DNA from 3 places in the Psychrobacillus sp. INOP01 genome. Region 1 is predicted to be linked to each of the others. Evidence: predicted binding sites of a transcription regulator. Region 1 holds the regulator's gene; each other region holds the start of a gene.
What was found. Region 1 encodes LexA, which represses DNA repair genes until DNA is damaged. Its sites were predicted from a motif close to CGAACATATGTTCG; they were not measured.
Positions count from the first base shown of each region.

Region 2: a site for LexA is predicted at 1,664-1,677, ahead of KD050_RS05265 (YhjD family protein). Genes of this name have one in related genera too.
Region 3: a site for LexA is predicted at 1,218-1,231, ahead of KD050_RS21105 (topoisomerase). Genes of this name have one in related genera too.

Region 1 is NZ_CP073315.1:3,889,974-3,893,263, reverse strand. It holds gene KD050_RS19105 (DUF896 domain-containing protein) at 1-143, opposite strand, end outside; gene KD050_RS19100 (YneB family resolvase-like protein) at 206-856, opposite strand; gene KD050_RS19095 (cell division suppressor protein YneA) at 853-1,170, opposite strand; gene lexA (transcriptional repressor LexA) at 1,345-1,965, shown strand; partial or broken gene KD050_RS19085 (peptidoglycan-binding protein) at 2,132-2,272, opposite strand; gene KD050_RS19080 (hypothetical protein) at 2,889-3,059, shown strand.
Region 2 is NZ_CP073315.1:1,041,144-1,044,433, reverse strand. It holds gene KD050_RS05275 (enoyl-CoA hydratase-related protein) at 1-97, opposite strand, end outside; gene KD050_RS05270 (EAL and HDOD domain-containing protein) at 255-1,484, shown strand; gene KD050_RS05265 (YhjD family protein) at 1,697-2,062, shown strand; gene KD050_RS05260 (competence protein ComK) at 2,059-2,598, opposite strand; gene KD050_RS05255 (IDEAL domain-containing protein) at 2,777-3,013, shown strand.
Region 3 is NZ_CP073315.1:4,287,277-4,290,566, forward strand. It holds gene KD050_RS21100 (anti sigma factor C-terminal domain-containing protein) at 1-886, shown strand, start outside; gene KD050_RS21105 (topoisomerase) at 1,281-1,682, shown strand; gene KD050_RS21110 (VOC family protein) at 2,109-2,519, shown strand; gene KD050_RS21115 (hypothetical protein) at 2,816-3,226, shown strand.

The DNA of each region.
Region 1 (3,290 bases):
GTATCTCTCATAGTAGAGCGGAAAGTTTCTAAATATTCTTTACGTAAAGAGCTTTGTTCTTTTGCCTCTTCGATAGAAAGTCCTGATATTTTAGATTTTCTAGATAACTCACTAATTCTTGCTAATTTTTCTTTACTTAACAATTCATTTCATCCTTTCACTATATCTTTATATAAAGGTAAGGAAAAAACACACAGAGTGCAAGTCATTTCACTCCGTGTGCTTCTATATACTCAATATATCGTCGATGTACGGTTGCTTTACTAATATTAAATCCTAAACCTTTTAGAGTCATTGAAATCTCTTCATAAGTGAGACCTGCATTTCGAAGTCTAACTACTTCTTCTAATGGCACATCTATTCGTTCTCTTCCTTCGGGGTTACCTTTTGTCTTTAAGTTTTTCTCTGGCCGATATCCTTGTGATACTGCTTTCTTCATACCTCTTCTGATTTTAGCGTTGTGTAATTTCCGTTGATATTCCTCTACAAGCGCTAATATCTCCAGTAACATAGAGTCCATTTCATTTAAATTGATGACGCCTTTATCTTGTAAAGTATATATAGAAGTGTTTGTTTTTTGAAGGAGATGTAGAACTGCCATTCTACCATTCCCTCTCCCAATTCTAGTTTCATCTTGAACAAAAACCGCTTTAATTTCGTTTTCTTTTATGTAGTCAAGTAAATCTAATAAGCCTTCACGTTCTATATCGTAACCACTATGTTGATCTATAAATACTTTCTCTACTTCATAATTATGTAATGCTGCAAATTCTAACAACTCTTCTTCCTGTCTTTGCAAAGATGTCTCTTGGGACTCTTTTTCTGTACTCACACGACAATATATAACTGATTTCATTTTGTATCGCCCGCTATCTCCGTTTCATGATCGAAATGGTAACTTTTTTCTGCAGCTGGAATTTTAAGTATTTCCCCTGCTTTAATATGTCCGTCTTGCAAATTATTCATAGTCATCACTTTATTGATCCATACTTTTTTATCTTCGTTTACACTATACTCATGTGCTAACTCCCATAAAGAATCGCCTTGTTCTATATTAATATGAAGACTCTCTTCTGTCGAAAAAGAATTCGAGATTATTATAAACATTGTAAATGCAATACTGCACGCTACAAATATTGTTAAAAAGTAGTTTTCTTTTATCCAGGTCATTAAAAATACCCCCTAATAGAATGTGTGTTCGTAATGTATGATTTAATAATAATGCGAACGTTTGTTTTTGTCAACAACAATTAGAACCTATGTTTGCATTAACGTTCGTCCCCTGTTATACTATTAATAAGATAGAAAAGGTTAGAGATTAATTACTCTAAAAGAGGTGAGCATATGAAAAAAGCATCTAAAAGACAGGAAGACATCCTAGCTTTTATAAAAGAAGAAGTTCGAAAAAAAGGATATCCGCCATCTGTTCGAGAAATAGGCGAAGCTGTGGGCTTAGCATCTAGTTCTACTGTTCATGGACATTTAGCTCGACTGGAAAGTAAAGGATTGATAAGAAGAGACCCAACCAAACCACGTGCCATTGAGATTCTTGATGGATTAGGAAGTATTGCAGAAAAACAAAATGTTGTACATGTACCACTTGTAGGTAAAGTTACTGCAGGTATGCCAATTACAGCAATTGAAAATATTGAAGAGTTTTTCCCACTTCCTGAAACATTCGGAACTGCTGATGATAATTTATTTATGTTGGAGATTATGGGTAATAGTATGATTGAGGCAGGTATATTGAATGGTGACTATGTCGTTGTAAAACAACAGCAATCGGCAAATAATGGCGATATTGTCGTAGCTATGACAGAAGAGGATGAAGCAACTGTTAAACGATTCTTTAAGGAAAAGTCTTACTTCCGTTTGCAACCGGAAAATTCTTCCATGGAACCTATCATTGTTAATTCTGTTAGCATTCTTGGAAAAGTCGTTGGCGTTTATCGTAATATTCAATAGACATACAGACTTGACAATACAACTAAATATAAGTAAGATAACGTAGAGCCGATATCATATTTCAACGAAAAGTGGACATTTTTGTTGAAATCATCGAAAAACCCCTTTACCTTTATGGTTGAGGGGTTTTATTTTGTTCATATTTCTTTTTATCTCTCCGAAGGTTTTATTTCTTCTTTAAAGCAACTAAAGTTTTTGGTCCTACTACTCCATCAACGGTTATACCATTGTTTTTTTGAAAATGTTCTATTGCGGCAATAGTTAATGGCCCATCTATCCCTTCAGCCACCAGTTCATAACCTACTGTATTTAAAGCTTCTGTACTTCGGTTATACTTGTTTCACTTATATAATATTAAGAATTCACTGCATTAGGCTGTTCCACAACATCTTATGATGGTATGTGAATTTCAAAATGCACGTGTATTACTGTTAACACTTTGTCCAACTTTACGGAAAAAGATTTTAAATGTGCATATAAGGCTTCATACTTTTTATCTTTCAAAGTATGTGAAATCTTTATAGTATTTCTGTATCCACCTATAACTTTTGTTCTCGTCACGACACCACTTGCAGCTACTTTATAACCGGACTACCCCCACTCCCAAAATTTACTCCCTTTTGCACTTTAACCTCACTATTCTTTCGAATTTCTCCTAAAACGAGATGTAATTCTCACTTTGCATGGCCTAATAAACAAAGTTTAACCTCCCTTCTATTAATTTGTAGAGATTTATCCCTCACACTAGTTGATGCTGGAATGAATATAGAAAATAGTCAATTGACATTATATTTATCAAATAAAATAATAAAAGTGATTAAAAATGCCGAATTTTGGGTATTACTATTTATAATTAGACATAGGTTAAATTAAGTATATCGTTTTTTATATCAGCCTATATAACTATAAAGGGGCAAAAACTTATGAAATTAATTATAGCGGAACTTAAAAAACTCATTAATGATTACTATAGATGCAATAACTACCAGCTGAAGGAACAGATTTTAATAGATATCAACCTGCTAAAAGAAGCACTAAGAATTTTAGAAAAAAATAACATAGAAATAAATACAAAAAGATCACTTGGTTTTTAACCGAGTGATCTTTTCTAATTGACACCACTTCTAGTTACTTCAAAAATTACAAATCACTCTAATTTGTATTTTTTTATACACCTATTTCTATAGAGAAAATCGCGCATTTATAAGGACAACCACCATTCGTTTGAGGAAAATGCCAATTTCAGGAGAACCGATCGTGAATAACGTCACAACTCTCCAAGCTTTTTCGTTGTAATGATGCTTATTATTCAAAAATAATTAGGT
Region 2 (3,290 bases), 1.5 Mb from region 1:
TACGTAGCATCTCATAGTTAAATGCATTTAATGCGTCAGGTCTGTTTAAAGTGACATATGCTAAATTCCCCTGTTGTGTATAACGGATGGATTCCATTAATATTTCTCCCCTTTCGACTTTCTTCCCCATTATCAAACATATCATGTTCTAAGTTTTCTGTCATCCACAGGAAATAAGTAGAAAATAAATCGATTTTATTGGAAAGATTTGCTACAATAGACATATTGAATATTTATGGATTTGAGGAGTTTGTATGGATATTTTTGTGGCGAGACAGCCTATCTTTACAAAAAATGAGCATATTTTTGCCTTCGAATTATTGTATCGTGATAGTGGTATTAATTCTTTTCCTGATATAGATGGGGATTTGGCAACTTTAGAGGTATTAACTCATTCATTTTTGACGATAGGCATAAATAACCTTGTGGGAGAAAAATTGTGTTTTATTAATTTTACGGAAAATTTATTAGACAATACAGTATTTAATAAAATTCCGCCTAAACGCATAGTTGTGGAAGTATTAGAAGATATTCCAATCACACCATCTTTAATCCAGAAGCTTAAATACATTAAAAAGTTAGGTTTTTTACTTGCTTTAGATGATTTTATTTTACATAAAAATATAAATTTATATGATGAGTTATTTAGTTTAGTTAATTTTATCAAAGTTGATTTTATTTTGAGCAAACCTTCTGAGAGGCAAGTTATTGAAAAAATTGTGAAGAAAAATTATCCTCATATTGTACTTTTAGCTGAAAAAGTTGAGACACGCGAGGAATTTTATGATGCAAAAGAGGCTGGATACGGATTATTTCAAGGTTACTTTTTTGCCAAACCAGAGATTATTAAAGGGACTGACATCCCTGTTAATATGGCGCAATATTTTCGAATTATTAGCTTGCTTAGCAACCATTCTTCTTCTATTGAACAAATAGCTGAGGAAATCGAGCGTGATGTGTCACTCTCCTTCAAAGTTTTGAAAATTATTAACTCACCAGCCGCTAGAAAAAAATCTAAAATTCGTTCCATTAAACAAGCGGTAGTGATGTTGGGGCTAGAAGAATTGAATCATTGGTTATATGTATTAATGTTAAGAGAGTCGAAAGTAAATTCTAATGGAGATGGAATGGCTCTTATTGAAGCATCCTTATTCCGGGCAAAGCTTTGTGAGCTATTGGCTAAAAAGCAATTTTTGCAAAACTCCTCTGAATATCTTTTAGTAGGAATGTTTTCCTTAATCGATACATTACTGCATCAGGAGATGAATCATTTACTTCAAGAACTTCCACTTACGGATGAGGTAGTAGAAACGCTTTCCGGGAAACGTACTGATATGACTCCTTATTTAGAGCTTTCCGTAGCTTGTGATGAAGTGAGATGGGATGACATAATAGCGGGTGCAGAGGCTATCGGTGTCGATCACGCTACGTTAAACAAATATTATTTAGAAGCCCGTAGTTGGGCTATGGATATAATAAGTTAAGAACAACTGCCATTTTTTAAAGAATGGTGGTTGTTCTTTTTTTTTCTAAGAATTAGAAATCGTAAGAGTAGAAGCTGGTACTCATACTTCAACAAAGCTTACTTTTGTAAGCCTAAATAAATTCCTCTATTTTCCACGGGCCGATTATTGCATTTTCCGATAAAAGTAGTACAATAAAAGGAACATATGTTCTTTAAAGAGGAGGAGTAGTTATGCCATTAATACCGGAAGAGGCAATCCCATATTTTGAAAACATGATCTATCTTCCAATGGTCTTGACTATTTTAGAAAAAGATCGAACTATTTTTGAAAAGGCTCCATTTAAATTAAAGCGCCCGTATATCGTTTTAGTGGAAGAAGCAGGAAAGCAAGTTCAGAAAGAATTAAAACAGACGCATATGTATATGAAGCGTCACAGTATGAAAGTTCTTCGGGGAGAAGGCGATGATATGTTCACAGAGTATGTATTTTTTCATGGAGGTTATGAAGAACATCGTCGTTACCTAAACGTTCGTCTCCGCAACAGAGTCGAAGAACTACTCTCTATATATTTGGCAGTAGTAGAAAAACTTCGTTAGTACTGTGAGTCTTTTTGAAATTGTGGAGTTCTAGTGATGTAACCAGTATTTATCAGATAACTCATCCGTTTTAGTAAATGCATATTTAGTATATTAGCAAATCCAACCTGCCTACTTATTGTTTGTGGAGAGGAAGGAACAGTTATTTTTTGACCATTTGTTAAAACGACCACACAACCATCTTCGGAAGGATAAAATGATTCTATTGCTCTAAAAGAGAACCAAACATTCAAATCCGATTTAGGAGAGAGTATTGGTATCAATATACACGGATTTCCGAAGTCATGAGCTATAAGAATCGGTAGCTTTAAATAATTTCCAATTGCATCCCTTGATAATCGAACTGTATGCTGGAAAGAAGAGCCATAGAAAGAACAAGAGTGACGAACAATATCAAAAGGCTTTTTACCTATTATATTTGACTCACCTGAAAAGTTAGTCACTTTCGTAAATATTGTATTATTCACTACAATAGGTTGAAGTACAGCGGTTTCAAATGAAATGAAAAAAGATTGTTCTTCTACTTTATTCGACATAAAAATCCACTCCTTTGTATTATGTACCTCAATTATAGTTAATTTTGGAAATAAATCAAGCATATATAACGGATTTTTAAAATATTCCCTTTTTACTGTATAGTTGTAATTTTCTCAAAATGATTGCAAGTATCTCGTTGCTTTTATATAATAGAAAAAAGACATCGGGGTGATGGAGATGGACAAACAATATTCATATGCAGATTTCTTGAAAGCAATGGGTCAAACGGGGAAAGAAAGCTCTGCCGAAAATTTGTTAAACGAAATATATCTTGATATGTTTTTGAACATTATCCACCGGGAACAAAGTAGTAAGCGTCTCTTATCATTGATAGACGAGGCACTAGATCAGAAAGATAGGGCTGCATTTATGGAGTATTCAACTGCACTTCATCAGCTAAACAGTCCAAAATAATCGAACAATGATAAAGAAACCACTTCCATTGGAGTGGTTTTTTTATATTAAACACAATAAATGTGCTAAGTTATAATGACTAAATCTGTAGCAACAAGTTAATGAGAAGAAATTGATTAAACCTTTTTATAACTAGTTAGTATTTAGTGTATTTATTTTAACGGAGACAAACAATAGAAAAATCCAAAGCCACTGGTATCAGTGGCTTTTTGTTATATATAAAAAACGTATGTTCGTTTTAGTAGGAATCAAAAAAAGAGTGTGTTAAACTGAAATT
Region 3 (3,290 bases), 400 kb from region 1:
AGTAAAAAAAGCAAAGAAACGTTCAATGATAAAAATGGTGCTCATTTCATTAGTTATTACTCTGATTGTTATAACTGGTCTTTATTTTATTGGAGATAGAGTGATGATAATGAAAATGGAAAAGGAGACCGACTTAGATTCGACTTGGAACGATATTATGGGTGCCAACATCGAAGAGCAAGGTACAATATACAATTATTCTCCAACTTCAGCAACAGCAAAAACGAAGATAGTAAAAAATGTAGGAGGAGTACCAATTCCATGGGGTGAACAGGAAAAAGTCTTTACTATTTTTGGAACATCTAGATTGATTACTAATAATGGTGCTTCCGGATCAGGTAGCATAGAGGATGAGAGAATTCCTTTATATTATCAAGGAGAAAGAGTAGTTGAATTTTTTCATCCACAACTTAACTATAAGCAAATATTTGATGACAGGGCTTTACTTAATAATATTGATGATAACTCTGTTGTAGAAATGGCTTTTTCATTTAATAAAGGATATTCAATAGAGGAAGTAAACCAAGTATTTAAAGAACAATTAGCATGGTATTGGGTAGATACCTTTAATAAGGATGTCATAAAAGAGTTAAACGATTTCTCTAGAGGCTATACCATTCTTGGATTTGAAGCATATGGATTTCAAAACACTGCATCAAACTTTATATCTATCTTAGAGATGGTAAAAGAGGATGGTGGTAATTATCAAAATGATGCAGAAGAAATTATTAATAACTTAACTAATCAGGGCAAAATGAAACTAGAACCTCAGAACCTAAAAATTATTGGTGTAGTAGTTACAGGAAAACCAAGTGATTTAATAAAGTTTAATGATAAATCTATGATTCGCGGTGCTACATTAGGAGCAACAACAGACCAATATTAAACAGGATTGGATACCAATGAAACTAACTTATGAGGAGAGGGGTATTATAAAAAAGTTTTAATTCATATTGCCAATATTATTTCAGGTTTTATTACAATAGGTATTAGTGGGATTATGTGGGCTTCCTTAGTTGGATTTAATTAAGTGTATTGGTATATTTATCTAATATTACCTATTTTAAATATTTCAATTTAGTTAGTATGTTATATATTACAAGTGAAATATTACAAATCTAAAAATGTATTAATTATAACAATTGCAATAGAGATAATTTACATTCTTATATTGACTGCTTTAGGGAACAGTTAAAGTATCTTTCAATCATTTGGGTCAAACTTACGTATGGAGAATTGTTGTGGAATGTGCACTTTATTTTTGAAAGGGGAATTTAGAAATGATGAAACAAGCTATAATTTCAGGAATTGTATTTAGTTCAATTTTGTTAGTTGGGTGTAATGGAGAGGAGAAAGAAGGACAATTAATAGAAAGCGAGCAGGAAGCAGTAGTTGCTCCGACAAATGAGGAAAATGATGAATTAAATTTATTATCAGAATTAAAAAATGAAATAATAGTATCTATTACAGAACAAACGGAACTTGATAGTGAGTCAATAGCAATAATGTTAGATGGTAATCCTTTTAAAGAAATGACTATTTCAGTAAGTTTCCCGAAGGATGTAAAAGTTGATGATACGATAATTCAACAAATAATTGAAGATTCTATTAAGAATGTTTCTGAAACAGAAAACGTAGCAATTAGCGAAGAAAATATAACAATAAAAATTGAGAAATACTAACGGGTGCTTTACTTCAAGAAGGAGTAAAGCATTTTTTCTTATTGAACTAGAGCAGCAGGTTACTTTAATAATAATGTTAAGATTATTGGAGCATTGAGATGTGAGGTGATATTAAATGAAAGGTTGGCTATATGGGGTATATGCTCTAATAATAGCAATAGTCTCTATGTTTACAGGGGAAATAGTAATGTTTATTATGCTTGGATTTATTTTAATAAGCCTCCAAAATATTCATGCTACCTTAAAGGAGATATTAAAAGTTAATAAGAAGAAAATTGACTAACGGGGCTGTTTAGTTGAATAAAGAAAGCCACCCTCTTATATCGCATAACGGATTCTGTAAAATAATTTTATTCTTTGAAGGAATTCATTTATGAAATAGAGAACTATAGTGTGAATGACAATACTATAGTAGAGGTGAGTAACATGGGGTTTCAGGCTGATAAGATATTCGTAAATTTAGCAGTTAAAGATTTAAATAAGACTAAGGAATTTTTCTCTAAATTGGGGTTTGAATTCAATGCCCAGTTTACCAATGAATTTGCAGCAAGCATGATTATTAGTGAGAATATATTTGCTATGTTGTTAGTTGAAGAACATTTTAAGACTTTTACGAAAAAAGAAATCGCCGATTCTACAAGAAGTAATGAAGCAATCTTGGCACTATCTGTTGAAAGTAAAGAAAAAGTCGTTGAGATTGTAAACAAGGCTTTAGAAGCAGGTGGGAAACCTTCAATGGAACCACAAGACCATGGTTTTATGTATGGATGGAGTTTTGAGGATATTGACGGTCATCTTTGGGAGCTTTTTTACATGGATGAAAGTGCAATAAAATAATTTATTAAAAACATTAAGTAACTCACAATATACCGAATGAGGAAGCTGGCACATGGTGTTGGCTTTTTTGTCGTACATTATGAAGATTATGTGGAACAGAGTTACAGTTACTTATTAAACTAATGGGTGCTTTAGTAAAGATCATAAGGTTGTTTAAGCAACTCTTTTTTCTTGTTGAACTAAAGAAGCACTTTAGTTGAAGAAGATATTGAGTAAGTGAGTGTTTTTTATTTAGGAGAGGAACCTTCATCCTTCATAAAGAAAAAAGTATAGTTCATTGAAAGGGGAACTTAAAAATGAAACTTAGTCAAATTATACCTTTTACAATAAGCGTATTCGTTTCACTAGTTTTACTCATTTTTTGTTTTTTGAGGAAACTATTATTAACTACCTATACACCAGTCACTTATAGCATGGAAGAGTTAAAGTCATTCATTTTTTTAGTAGCACTAACAACTTTTTTTCTCATATTAACCTTGATATTTGCTACAAAAATACAATTAATAATAATGACAGTTATTTACGGGTTTTTATTTTTCCCAAATTTTATAGCATATATAAGAAGAAATTTTTATTTCCAAGATTACGAAATGCTTAAATTCTTAGATGAAACGATGTTATTAACATATTTGTTTCCATTTATTTTAGGAATTACTTTATTAGTAAAAAATAAATCAAATAAAAAAATAAGTATCCCGAAAGGGTAGCTTTTTCTTATTGAACTAACGTCGCAGGTTAGTTGAATAAGAAAATCCTTTAAAGTGATTGTAG